2 linked regions of the Spirosoma rhododendri genome follow. The protein of the gene in region 1 interacts with the protein of each later gene in a pairwise test. Links are inferred from orthologs where the notes say so. Each region holds a gene or a part of one and is shown on either strand. Other genes may lie near its edges. The genes, in order: HH216_RS10025 and priA.

Region 1 (6,708 bases):
AACTGACACCTAAGTAAAACTTAGCTTTCCGGCTGGTTGGGTTGTTGACCAGAATCTGACGAAACCGATCCACCGCCCGACCATACTGGCCCGACCGCATCGAAAGCATACCCAGATTAAACAGGGCAAGCTCATTATTAGGGTCCTGCTGCAACACCGACCGTAGCAAGGCGATACCCTGCATTGGGTTGTCGGTATTGACATAGGTCATTGCCATATTGGCTTTGGCGGCCAGCAGATTCGGATTTTTGTCGAGTGCCTGTTGATAGAACTGCCTGGTCTGCTGCCCTAAAGCTGCCGTTTTGGCTTCATCAACGGCGAACGTGTACGCTTCAAAATACTGATCGCCCGCGCGAAGCAGATTCGGTTCGCTAGGCTGCGCTTTCGCAACCAGGCCCGCATAGTGAGCTGCACTGTCATAGCGGCTTGCCTGCCGGAATGCATCAATGAGTTCGTCTGCTGCTTTGGCGCGTTGGGGCGCTGCTGCCGTCAGGTACGCCGTCCGCAGCCCGTCGAGACGTTGCTGCTGTTCGGGCGTCATCGGTGCTTCATGAATCTCCGACCGGTCAACCGTTGCGCCAGATGTCGTGGGCTGGGTTCCCGGTGCTACGCGGCCACTCGGGTTCGCCGAGCCAAGCTGTTTGCTTTCGTTGCGCACAACAACCTTGGGACGGGTGTATAAACCCACCGTAAGGAGCGACGCCAGCACGACAACAAGCAGCACGTATTTATTCATAAAGCGAGTCAACAATGAGTTGATTATTCGGCGGTTTCCTTGGTTTTTTCGCTGGTTTTAACCTGCTCGACAAACACCTTAGCCGGCTTGAAGCTAGGGATAAAATGTTCGTCGATTATCATGGCTTTATTCTGCGAGATGTTACGGGCTACTTTCTTCGCTCTTTTCTTATTGATGAAACTGCCGAATCCTCTTACATAGATATTCTCCCCCTCGGCCAGCGAGTCCTTCACCACCGTGAAAAAGGTCTCCAGTGTGTTTGTCACTTCAACCTTATCAATTCCGGTCTTATCGGCGATCTCTGCAATTACGTCTGCTTTCGTCACGACTTCTTAAACTTTAACGTTTACTGTGTTGTTGAAAAAATTCAGGTGTCAAAAATGAGACCGCAAAGGTAGGCCTTTCCGCTTTATTTAAAAAGTAATGGCTGCTCGTTTTTACTCTCAACGCTGCAATTTTCCGTTTTATTTTGGATTGGCAATCAGACGCTAACGCCGTAAAAGCAACGTTTGCACCTACCCTGGAAGGGTGGTACGAACGGCATCGACGCGACCTGCCCTGGCGACACACACGTGACCCATATCGTATCTGGCTGTCGGAGGTTATTCTCCAGCAGACCCGGGTAGCACAGGGTAAACCGTACTACGAACGGTTTGTGGAAAGTTACCCAACCGTTACCGACCTTGCCAATGCTGATGAGCGTGAACTCCTGCGACTCTGGCAGGGGCTGGGCTACTACTCCCGCGCCCGAAATCTCCATCAGACTGCCCGCTATATAACCGATCAACTGGGCGCTGAGTTTCCGGCGACCTTCGCCGGCTTGCTGACTTTGAAAGGGATCGGCGTTTATACGGCGGCAGCGGTGGCTTCGTTTGCGTTTGGTGAACGTGTGCCGGTTGTTGATGGTAACGTCTACCGGGTGCTGGCCCGCGTGTTTGGCATCACCGAAGATATTACGACGACCGGAGCTAAAAAAACGTTTGCCAAGCTGGCTGAGCAGCTGATACAGCACGCCGAAGACCCGGCAACGTATAATCAGTCGATTATGGAGTTCGGGGCTATTCAGTGTACGCCTGTTTCACCCGACTGTCTGTTATGCCCGCTCCAGCAATCCTGCAATGCGTATCAGACGGGTCGGCAGATGCGGCTGCCGGTGAAAGCGAAGAAAGCGCCTGTTCGCGATCGTTATTTTAACTACCTCGTATTCCGGCAGGGCGACCGACTCGCAATGCGCGAGCGTACAGACCGGGATATCTGGCAGAATCTGCACGACTTCTGGCTGATCGAAACCGACGAACCGGTTGACGCGCTGACGGATCTGGTACTGCCGGAAGAGGTGGTCGGGCTGGTGAGTCAGGGGCGGGTAACGGGGGGCGCAGTACCGCTTACTCAGTTACTGTCGCATCAGCGAATCAGGGGGCAGTTCTTTCTGATCGATATGCCTGATGGTCTACCGGTAGCACTGCCGGCAGGGTTTAACTGGCACTCAGCGGATGAAGTAAATCGGTTGCCGAAGCCGGTTTTAATTACCACGTATTTAAACGAAGGGCTTGGATAAACACGTAAGATTCAGTATCTTTATCTGTTCTAATCCCCCATATTTTTACCAACAAAACAAGCGAAAAAGCACATGGCAAGCTTGAATAAAATGACCATTATCGGCAACCTCGGTGCCGACCCGGAAGTGCGCTACCTCGATGGTGGGGCCGTTGTGGCCACATTCAACGTAGCGACGACGGAAAAATACACGAACCGCAACGGCGAGAAAGTTGAACAGACGGAGTGGTTTCGCGTTGAACTCTGGAACGAACAGGCCAAAGTGGCTGAGAAATATTTAAAGAAGGGTAATTCGGTTTACGTAGAAGGTCGCTTGCGGACAGAATTGTGGACCGATAAAGAAGGAAAAGAGCGGACTTCCCTGCGCGTTCGGGCCAACACCATGCAGTTGCTGGGTAGCCCCAACAGTGATAACGGTGGCGACAATCAGTACGAAGCTCCGCGTCAACAGCAGGCAGTCCCGCAGCAAGCCGCTCCCCGTCAGCAGGAAGCGCCCGCTGCACAGCAGCCCGCTCCGCGCCAACAGCCCGCTGCTCAACCCGCGCGGCAACAGCGGCACCCTGAACCGGCTCCTTTTGACGGTGGCGACGATGATTTGCCGTTCTAAGCCCCGTATTGCTTACTAAGATTTACGTTACATGGACCCCGGTGATCCGCTTTCTCGACAGGTGCTCTCGGCCGATTTAGGCTGGAGCACCTATCTTGCTCTATATGGCCCGTATCTGGCACTCGTTCTGCTGCTGATTACGCTGGCTGGGTTGGTTTCTGCCTCCGAAGCCGCCTTTTTCTCATTATCACCCGACGATCGGGTTCGCTGCCGGGAAAGCAACGAACCCGGCTATCAGCAAATAGCCGGTCTGCTCGAACGACCCAAACGGCTGCTGGCGTCGCTGGTAATCTTCAATAACCTGATCAACATTGCTGTTGTCGTCATCATCAGTTTTCTGACCTGGGAATACACGCAGGCGGCTAATCGATCGAACTGGTTGCTGATCGGGGTGACGACGTTAACGACGCTGGTGATTGTACTCTTCGGGGAGATAGTACCGAAAGTATACGCCAGTCAGAATAACCTGCGCGTTGCGCGCCGGACGGCCACCCTGGCCTCTGTTGGGCTGGCTATTTTTCGCCCGTTGGCGGTGATGCTGGTCAATCTGAGCAATCAGGTGGACAAGCGAATCGAACGGCGGGGGTACAAGCTGTCGATCGAAGAGCTGAGTCAGGCGGTGGAGTTGACAGGGGCTGAGGCCACTACTGAAGAGAAGGAGATTCTGAAAGGAATCGTTAATTTCAGCAACCTGACCGCCCGGCAGGTAATGCGCTCCCGACTCGATATTTCGGCCGTTTGCAACGACCTTACCTTCCTCGAACTAATCGATCAGATCAACGCGTCTGGTTATTCACGGGTGCCGGTGTATGGCGAATCGCTTGATCAGGTGGAGGGTATCGTGTACATCAAAGATTTATTGCCCCACATCCATGCCGACGATTCGTTTGATTGGCAGTCGCTGATGCGGCCGGTGTTTTTCATTCCTGAGAACAAAAAGGTCGACGATCTGCTACAGGATTTTCAGAAGAAACGGGTGCATATGGCCGTCGTCGTAGACGAATATGGTGGTACGCGTGGATTGGTGACGCTGGAGGATATTATCGAAGAAATCTTTGGCGACATCAACGACGAATTTGACGACGAGACGCCGGAAGGCTATCAGCGCGAAGACGATCGGACGGTTGTGTTTGAAGGAAAAACGCCCTTGACCGATGTCTGTCGCGTGTTGAACGTGGATGCCACGACATTCGAGGAAATTCAGGGGGATAGCGAATCGCTGGGTGGTTTGCTGCTCGAATTGTTCGGTCGTCTGCCAACAACGGATGATGAGACCGAATACGCTGGCTTTAAGTTCTTCGTACTGTCAGCTGACGATAAGCGTATCAATGCTGTTCGGGTGACCAAGCTGGAGTCACTACCTGCATAAAAAAATTCGAGAAACTAATCAGTGAATCCTGTCTGCATCGACTGACAGTAGAAAATCCGTTGATTTTCGGGCGATTATAGCCAGAGCCCTTTTCCTGCCACATAATCCTTGTGCAACTCACCGATGTCCGTCAGTGAGTAGGTCAGCAGCTTATGGTCCTGTAGCTTCTGAAGCTGCGCGCGCTCTTTTGCCGTGAAACGACCGTCGATGAGCAGGCTGAAAACAAGTAGCCGCTCGACACTGCGCTGCATATCTGGCGGCATAGCGGCCATTTGCGGCAGAAAATCGTCAGGCGAATGAGGTAGTATGGCTTCGTTGACGCGGTCAGTGAGCGTTTCGACCAGAACCAGGTGCGCGTATACGTGCAGACGGCGCAGTATACCCGCATAGTTCAGAACATCGGTAAGGACGGTTTGAAACTCACTGTTTGTGTGCCATTCCTCACGCAACTCGTTGACGAAACTACGAATGGTCAGTGGGGCCAGAATCCGGATTTTTAGCTCGAACTGTATCCGTCTGACACTGTAGACGAGCCAGCTGACGTAACCGACTAACCCGATGATGATTGCGGCTGATGTGGGTATATACGGAATCAGTAGAATTGTAACGATCGTACTGGCAAAGAAGCCAGCCGCCTGATTGGCCAGGAAATAAGCAAACAAGCCGGAGCGGGACCGGGCCAGATGAGTTTTCAGATTGAAATAGGGCCGAAACCCGGACTTTCCTGAACGGGCCAGCCGCGCCATTGTCTCAACATGGTGTTCGTAACGGGCGTCGTGCAGGCGGGGAAACTGGCAGATTTGCGCAATGGCCCGCGCGCCAAATCGGTTCACACCCGTCGTCAGATGGACGGCGATATAAAGTACCAGCACCGCATACAAAATCGTAATCAGGGGTATGGCAAACGGCTTGCCCGCGATGAGAAACTCCGTCGACGCAAAGAAGTCAGGCCAGGCAAACTGTGGCAACTGAAATAGTAATACAGTCAATACGCCCAGAAAACCGCTTGCGAATAGCGTTGCGTAGGCTGCGCGTTGCGTCAGAAACAGCTCATCATCACTCAGTACATATGGCTCATCGGTCGGATGGCTCGCATCGAGCGCCCGACGCAGATAGCGCATGGCGAGGTGATCCAATAAGCCGGGAGATTCTTGAGGAGGCCGTGTTGACATGGTGGGTAGGCCAGAGGCAGATGTCCCCTTTTAACTACGGAATAAGATCGGTTGTTGATTAAAAAAAAGTCTTTTACTCGCCATGCAGGCAATTCGTTTGGTAGTAGCCGGGATATGCATCAGTCTGATGACTTTCCAAAGCAGTTTAGCGCAACAAAAGGCGGCTGAACGGTTACGTAATGACATGCAGGAAGAGGCTGAGGCTCTTCTTCGGCTGCTCACACCAGCACAGCGTCAACAGACTGTGTTCCGGTTTGATGATGAAGAACGGTTTGACTGGCATTACATTCCTCGCGAACGAAAAGGATTGCCCCTGCGGGCGATGAATGCCCAACAGCAACAGGCCGCCCGGAAACTGCTTCAACGTTGCCTAAGCCAGGACGGGTATCGCAAAGCGGAAGAAATCATGGCGCTGGAAAACGTACTGCGGGCAATTGAAAATCGACCGTCGAACGATACCTATCGCGATCCGGACCAGTATGCGTTCTCCATTTTTGGTGATCCATCGGGCAAAGACCCCTGGAGCTGGCGTATCGACGGGCACCATCTGTCGATGCAGTTTCTGATCGTAACCGGGCCTGATGGTGCCGGGCGGGTACTGGCCCAGACACCCATCTTTTTCGGCAGTAACCCCGCCGTTGTTCGGGCCGATGTGCCGCAGAAGGGAAAGCAGGTATTGAAAGACGAAACCGCCCGCGCCTTTGAACTGCTGGCATCGCTTGATTCGGCGCAGGTACGGCGGGCTACGCTGGCGGCTGTCGCCTACCCCGATATTGTAACGGGAAACCGACGCAAGTTATCGCTGGAACGCATGGACGGCCTGCGGCTGGGTGACATGAACGGTCATCAGCGTGACCTGTTTATGCAGTTGGTACAGGTTTATCTGAACCGTTACCGGGTGACGCTGGCCAGCCAACAACTTGATAAACTGACCAAAGCCGGGCTCGATGAGCTTCGTTTTGCCTGGGCCGGGGATCTGACGCCCACCCTGGGAGCGGGTAAAGGCTGGTACTATCGTATTCACGGCCCAACGGTGCTGATCGAGTACGACAACACCCAAACCAACGCCAACCACATACATACCGTCGTGCGCGACCTGACGAACGATTTCGGGCTCGATGCGCTGGAGGAACATTACCGAAACGCGGTCCACAGTAAGCCGTGAAAAAACATTTTAACCTTTTTTAAGCAATTGTTACCGGGGGGCGGGCTTGTTTTGCCGGAAAATTTCGTTTCCAATACATGAAGAAAATCCTCCTATGGGCGT
Region 2 (7,025 bases), 1.3 Mb from region 1 along the record:
GCCGCTGTACAGTACGCTGACGACGGAGGCTCAGGGGTCGCTGGCTTTTCTAAATCTGCTGTCCGGTTTCGATTATACCGTCGTCACCGACTTTATGAAGCGCAGTGGACCGGCGGTAAAAGCCGTCTTTGGCGCGGTACGCTGGCTGAACCTGACTTATCTGCTGCTGACCATCTTTCTGACGGGCGGTATTCTCCTGCGCTTCGCTCAGTTGACCAGCTTACAGGATCGCCCGCTGGGGGCGGGTAGTCGCTTTCGGGCGGGCCTGTTCTGGGAGGGCTGTAGTCATTATGTGGGGCGAATGCTGCGGCTGTTCGGCGTTACTCTGCTGTTTGTACTCGTCACGGGCATTATCTGGATCATCATCGGTATTCTGGTGGGTGGTGCTGTCAGCAGTGAATACAGCGAGCGGGAGGTGTTCGGCGTTAGCATACTGTTCTTCGGACTGTTCGCCGTCACGACTACGCTGCTGCTCTGCATCGGCGACTTCGCGAAAGTGTTGCTCTTCCGCGCCGACGCGCATGGAGCGTTCCGCGCGTTTGGGCAGGCCGGGCGGTTTGTTTTAGCTAATCCGCTCAGGACGTACGGCCCTTACCTGTTGTTTATTCTGATTGGAACGGGGTTTTTCGCGCTGTACTTCCTGCTGGAAAACATGCTGCCAGTCGACGGCTGGCTGATGATTGCCGTACTGTTCGTCATCCAGCAGGTGCTCATCGCCGTACGTGTCGGCTTGAAAGTTGGATGGCTTGGTACGGCTTACGGCATCGCGCAAACGCTACCCCAGCCTGCGGTACGGGTGCAGGAACCGCAGCCGATTCAACAGCCCATCCGCGAACAGCCCGACGAGTTGTAGGTCGCGTATCAGCCGCACGGATCGGCTACGAATATCCCCGTAGTAGTAGGGTAGCGATTTGTCTTTTACTGTTAATATGAATAACTTTGTATCAACATGCTCACCCCGCTTCCCTTCAGAACAGCGCGCTCAGGGTGAGCTTTTTATGTTTATAGGCCATGAGTAGAGTTGCTTATCGCAAACCGGCCCTTATCTATCAGGAGCAACTCGACCAACTAAAAAACCGGGGCTTACTCGTGCAGGATGATGCCAAAGCCATGCATTTATTGGCTCAGGTCAGTTACTACAGGCTAAGTGGCTATTGGTATCCACTCCTGTCTGACAAACGCACACATCAGTTTAAGCCGGGCTCAACGTTTGAAACGGCATTTCGGCTGTATTGCTTTGACCGGGAACTACGCAAACTGGTATCGGCGGAATTGGAAAAGATCGAAGTAGCTGTTCGGGCGCAGATGATCTACGTTCTCTCGCATACCTATGGCCCTTTCTGGTTTGCCGACCAAGCACTGTTCGCAAACGGAGTTACTCATGCGAAGACAATGGCCAGCCTTACAACTGAATATGGCCGGAGCGATGAGGAATTTATCAATGCTTTTCAGCAGAACTATACCGACCCGCTTCCCCCAAGCTGGATGCTACTTGAAATTGCATCGTTTGGCTCACTATCCATGCTCTACAAGAATCTTGTCGCAGGCCATGCCAAGCGGAGAATCGCTAACCAATTTGGTCTGGATGAAAAAACGTTCACATCTTGGCTGCACAGCATCGTTTACTTGCGAAATACATGTGCCCATCATGGCCGGTTGTGGAATCGGGCAATGAGCATTCAACCCCGGATTCCCCGAAAGCCCCAAAAGAAATGGCTGACCAGCCAAACAGTCAATAACGACCGTACTTATTTCGCGCTCTCGATGATTCTGTTTCTGCTACAAACAGTAAATCCAAAACATCGATTCCTGAAAAAATTGGATTCGTTGTTCAGCTCATATCCTGAGATCGATAAAGCGGCTATGGGGTTTGAAACAGGATGGCAGAAAGAACCGCTCTGGCAATAAGACTCCTGACGCAACCCCGGCACGCCTTTTTTGGAGCGGCTGGAATTCGCGGGACCGGCGCGGGGTTTTCTGTATATTTACCTGACGTACCGCCCGCACCCAACTTGTGGAAAACGCCGATCTCTCGCTCTTTTCAACCCTCGACACCGACGAAGTTACCGTCTTCGCCGACCTGATTCTGCCCATACCCGTTCCCCGGCTATTTACCTACCGCGTCCCGCGCGGCATGACCGATCTGCTGCGCATTGGTGCCCGCGTCATTGTACCGTTTGGCAAGAAAAACAGCCGCGTCCTGACCGCTATCGTCGCCAAACTGCACAACTCCCCCCCGACTGCCTATCAGGCCCGCTACATTAGCGAAGTGCTCGATGAATACCCGCTCGTGACCGGCTATCAGCTCGAACTGTTCCGGTGGATGGCCGAATACTACATGTGTACGATTGGCGAAGTAATGAACATTGCCCTGCCGTCGGGCCTGAAGATTTCGAGTCAGTCGAAGGTGCAGTACAACCCCGATTTCGACTATCCCGAACTGCTCACCGAGTTTGAAGCGGTGTTGCTTGTCGAACTCAAAAAACAACCCGCCCTCTCGTATGATGAACTTGGTCGGCTGGCGGGCGAAGGCACCAATGTACCGGCCCTGATTAAGTCGCTGGTGGGGAAACAGGCGGTAATCGTGTTTGAGGAAGTCAAGGAAAAGTACATCCCGAAGATGGTGCGCAAAATCCGGCTGCACCGCAACTACGAAGAACGGGAGCAACTACTGGTGCTGCTGCAACGGCTTGAAAAGCTGCCCAAGCAGCAGGAGGTGGTGATGCGCTACCTGAGCCACGTGCCGATGCAGCGCAACCCCGAACTGAACCAGAAAGGACTCGACAAAACAATTCTGAATCAGGATGATGAACTGTCGCAGTCATCGCTGGCGACGCTCGTCAAGAATCAGGTGTTCGAAACGTTTGAGGTGATTCAGCCGCGCTTCGCCGACGATCACGCGCCACAGGTGGAGATCCGCCTGACGGAGCATCAGCAGCGGGCGTCGGACTCGATCATGGCGCAGTTCGAGAGTCAGAATGTGGTGCTGTTGCACGGTATCACGGGCAGCGGTAAAACGGAGGTGTACATCAACCTCATTCAGCAAGCGCTGGCCGGTGGCTCGCAGGTGCTGTATCTGCTGCCCGAAATCGCCCTGACCACCCAGATCGTCGTGCGGTTGCAGCGCGTATTCGGTGACAAAATGGGCATCTACCACTCCAAATTTTCGGACAACGAACGCGTCGAAGTCTGGAAGGGCGTCGTGTCGGGGCGGTATCAGTTCGTGGTTGGCGTGCGCTCGTCGGTATTTCTGCCGTTCGACAATCTGGGGCTGGTGATCGTCGACGAAGAGCACGAAACGTCGTACAAGCAGCACGACCCCGCGCCCCGCTACCACGCCCGCGACGTAGCGATTATGCTGGCCCACTGGCAGCAGGCTAAGGTGCTGCTTGGCTCGGCCACGCCCGCGCTCGAAACCTACTATCAGGCGAAGCAGGGGCGGTATGGGCTGGTCGAACTGTTTAACCGCTTCGGCAACGCAACCCTGCCCGACATTCGGTTGGTCGATACGAAGCGGGAGAAGCAGCAGAAAAGCATGAAGCAGGAGTTTTCGTCGGTGCTGTTGGAGTCGCTGGGCGCCAATATGGATCGCCGGGAGCAAAGCATACTGTTTCAAAACCGGCGCGGCTATTCGCCCTACATGCAGTGCGAAGACTGCGACTGGACGGCTGAATGCGACAACTGTGCCGTTAGCCTGACCTACCACCAACGCGACGCCGAACTGCGCTGTCACTATTGCGGGCACAAAGAGCAGGTGCCGCGTACCTGCCCGGCCTGCGGCTCTACGAAGGTTAAAACGATTGGGTTTGGTACCGAAAAACTGGAAGATCAGCTCCAGATTTTCTTCCCCGACTCGAAAATACTGCGGATGGACCTCGACACGACCCGCGCCAAAAACGCCTACCAGCAGATCATTCAGGAGTTCGAGACGGGTGGCATCGATATTCTGGTCGGGACGCAGATGATTACCAAAGGACTCGACTTCGACAACGTCAGTCTGGTCGGTATTTTCGACGCCGACCGCCTAATTCGCTTCCCCGATTTCCGGGCTACCGAACGCTCGTTTCAGATGCTGACGCAGGTCAGCGGGCGGGCCGGGCGACGGGCGGGGCGGCAGGGTACGGTGCTGATTCAGACGGCCAACCCACAGCAGTCTATCTTGCAGAAAATCATCCAGAACGACTACATCGGCCTGTACGAAGAAGAGATTCAGGAGCGGCAGAATTTCAACTACCCGCCCTTCTGCCGCCTGATAAAACTGACCATCCGCCATACCGATAAGCGAATCAGTCAGCAGGCAGCCGACCGGCTCGCGGCCGAACTCACCGACGCCCTCGGTAGTAGCCGTGTCCTCGGTCCGGAAGAACCGCTGATCGAGCGCATCCGCAACCAGTTTCTGTTCGACATTCTGATCAAACTCGAACGCGACAAGGTGAACGTGAAAGCCGTGAAAGCCTACATTCAGGACCGCATCAACGATATTCTGACCGACAAAGGCTTACGGCAAGTCAGCATCGTCGCGGATGTCGATTGTTTGTGATCAGTATGGTCTCAAGCAGCATCCTTGCTGTTTACTTTCCTCAGCCAACAAACAGCAAGGATGCTGTTTGAGACAAGTTACAAACCCGCGATCAGCGGCCGACCGGCCAGGGCTTCAAGCAGCACCCAGCTAACGGCCCCGACGTAGACTATCGCGAACAGAACCGTCTGGAACGGGCGACGCGCGATGTAGTAGCCGAACAGGGGAATCAGTTGCAGGGCGTGCATCCCGAAAAAGTGAGCGATACGCAGGTCGCCGTGCTGCGTACTCCAGTTGATGCCCGGCAGGCCCGCCCCGCCGTCGGGTGCGCCTACCGTGTGGGCCAGCCGGGCCGCCATCATCCCACCCTCGAAGGCAAACACGATGAAAATCAGCATGCCCAGTCGAATACCCCACAGGTAGGTACCGCTTAACTCGTCGGGTCGCTGTAGCAGGAACAGTATAGCAATGTACAGCGTCCACAGTATGGCGATAGTGATAGCGACACCCATCAGCGAAAACAGGATGCCACCCGTTGCTGACTTTACGTTGAAGTGCGACAACTGACCCAAACCCGCCTTCACGACAACAACTACCAGTTCAAACGCCAGAATCAGCGTAATTGCCCACGAGTAAATCCGCACGCTTCGCTGCTGACGCAGATAACCCATCAGCCAACCCATCGTCCAGACAAAGATGCTGGATGACAAAAAAAACTTGACGGGTTTGACAAATGCATTGATACCCAGCACCTGCACATTGGTAATGAGCATCAGCCCCACGCAGACGACGGCACTGATTAAGCAAATCCAGCCAAACGCCGATAGGATGGGGTTGCGTTGTCTGAGCGTTGTAAAAAATGAGTTCATCGGTTCAACAGCTAGTGGTTGATCGTCCCCGGCAGCTTCCAGCTGTCGGAGCCGTCAGGCTAAATGGCCGGAGTTCTGTTAGCCGCTATCGCGGCTCCGACAGCTGGAAGCTGTCAGGGACATAGTTGCTCAGTACAGTCAGGTCAGAGCGCGTGTGCGAACGGTACGAATGATCCAGTAGAGCAGCAGCCCGACCGGCCCCAGCATAAAGCAGAAAAACAGCGGTACGATAACCAGCCAATGCGGTATTTGCCGGGCCTGTGCGTCGCGCACCACCACCGACCCCGCCACCAGATCGAACGCCAGGTAATGCACCCAGCCCGCCAGCATAACCCCGTCGCCCCCGTTGGCGAACAACGCTTTTATCCCCGCCAGCGAACCAAACGACCCAAAATCGACCGGTCCGCCCTGAAACAGATAGCTAACGTAAATGACAGCCAGGCAAACCGGAATCAGGTATGAATTCATCAGCCAGCGCGTCACCGACCAGCGCGGAGCCACCACCATTAGCAGCCACTGCGGCAGCACCAGCATATTTGCCAATTGGAAGACCTTTTCGGGAGACATAGAATTTTCAACACGGAGGCACAGAGAACACGGAGAAAAGTTACTCAAAAACGGCTTGGTTCTCTATGCGGCTAGTGTTGAGAAAAATTATTCCGCCTTCGCCTGTCCGAGTACGCGCAGCAGGTTGCCACCCCAGATTTTGGCGATGTCGGCTTCCGAGTACTTCCGGCGTACCAGTTCGGCGGTCAGGTTCTCGATCTGACTGACGTCTTCCAGGCCGTTGACACCCCCGCCCCCGTCGAAGTCCGAACCGATACCGACATGGTCGATACCTACCAGTTTGACGATGTGGTCGATATGGTTGGCTATGTCCGACAGGCTGGCCCGTTCGGGTGCAAATACCTTCGCCAGCGAATCACTTTCGGCCTGTAGGCGGGTCTCCATCTCCGGCGTCATCACCTTCCCGACCCGCGCCATACGTACTTTCGTCTTGGCCGCCCGAAACGCGTCCGACGGCTTTTTCAGGTAGTCGCTCACAAAATTGACTTGCACCACGCCCCCCTTTTTAGCAATGGCCCGAATCATATCGTCGGTCATGTTGCGGGGGAAATCGCAGAGGGCGCGGCAATTGGAGTGTGACGCAATAACGGGTGCTTTCGATAGCGCCAACGCATCGTAAAACGTGCTGTCGGCTACGTGCGATACGTCGATCAGCATTCCCAGCCGGTTCATTTCCGGCACAACCTGCTTACCAAAATCGCTTAGTCCGCCGTAAATCGGCCCATCGGGGTCGGTCGACGAATCGCCGATCAGGTTATTGGCGAAGTGCGTCAGCGTCATGTAGCGGCAACCCAGATCGTAGTACGTTTTCAGCATGGCCAGATCACTACCGACCGGGTAGCCGTTTTCCATCCCGATAAACACCGCCCGTTTGCCCGCCTTCTGAATCCGGTAGGCATCGGCCGGGGTCGTTGCCAGTTCGGCCAGATCGGGGTACTTCTTCAGCGCTTTGTGGATCAGGTCGAACTGGTTGAGCGCGTTGCGTTTCGCTTCGGCATGACCCTCCGGCGTACGCGGCCCCTGCGAGGTGTATACCGCAAAAAACATCGCATCCATACCACCCTGCTTCA

What was found.
Region 2: the proteins of HH216_RS10025 (region 1) and priA interact in binary tests that used the Escherichia coli proteins (3 or more experiments, as listed by UniProt). The link is inferred for Spirosoma rhododendri from one-to-one orthologs.

What each region holds. Positions count from the first base shown.
Region 1 is NZ_CP051677.1:2,379,900-2,386,607, forward strand. Bases 1,290-4,133 are described here. They hold HH216_RS10025 (single-stranded DNA-binding protein), read left to right. Parts: upstream 1,290-2,366; coding sequence 2,367-2,900; downstream 2,901-4,133. Other genes in these bases: mutY (A/G-specific adenine glycosylase), read left to right, coding at 1,290-2,294; gldE (gliding motility-associated protein GldE), read left to right, coding at 2,932-4,133. Also shown: HH216_RS10010 (tetratricopeptide repeat protein), read right to left, coding at 1-736; HH216_RS10015 (HU family DNA-binding protein), read right to left, coding at 760-1,062; more of mutY, read left to right, coding at 1,206-1,289; more of gldE, read left to right, coding at 4,134-4,269; HH216_RS10035 (LBF_2804 family protein), read right to left, coding at 4,344-5,390; HH216_RS10040 (DUF3500 domain-containing protein), read left to right, coding at 5,626-6,606; HH216_RS10045 (S8 family peptidase), read left to right, coding at 6,684-6,708. UniProt on the Escherichia coli protein: Plays an important role in DNA replication, recombination and repair. Binds to ssDNA and to an array of partner proteins to recruit them to their sites of action during DNA metabolism. Acts as a sliding platform that migrates on DNA via reptation.
Region 2 is NZ_CP051677.1:1,057,251-1,064,275, reverse strand. The notes cover bases 1,617-4,777. They hold priA (replication restart helicase PriA), read left to right. Parts: upstream 1,617-2,014; coding sequence 2,015-4,540; downstream 4,541-4,777. Other genes in these bases: HH216_RS04145 (hypothetical protein), read right to left, coding at 4,618-4,777; HH216_RS04155 (Abi family protein), read left to right, coding at 1,617-1,908. Outside these bases: HH216_RS04160 (hypothetical protein), read left to right, coding at 1-853; more of HH216_RS04155, read left to right, coding at 1,012-1,616; more of HH216_RS04145, read right to left, coding at 4,778-5,388; HH216_RS04140 (ABA4-like family protein), read right to left, coding at 5,527-5,955; HH216_RS04135 (dipeptidase), read right to left, coding at 6,043-7,025.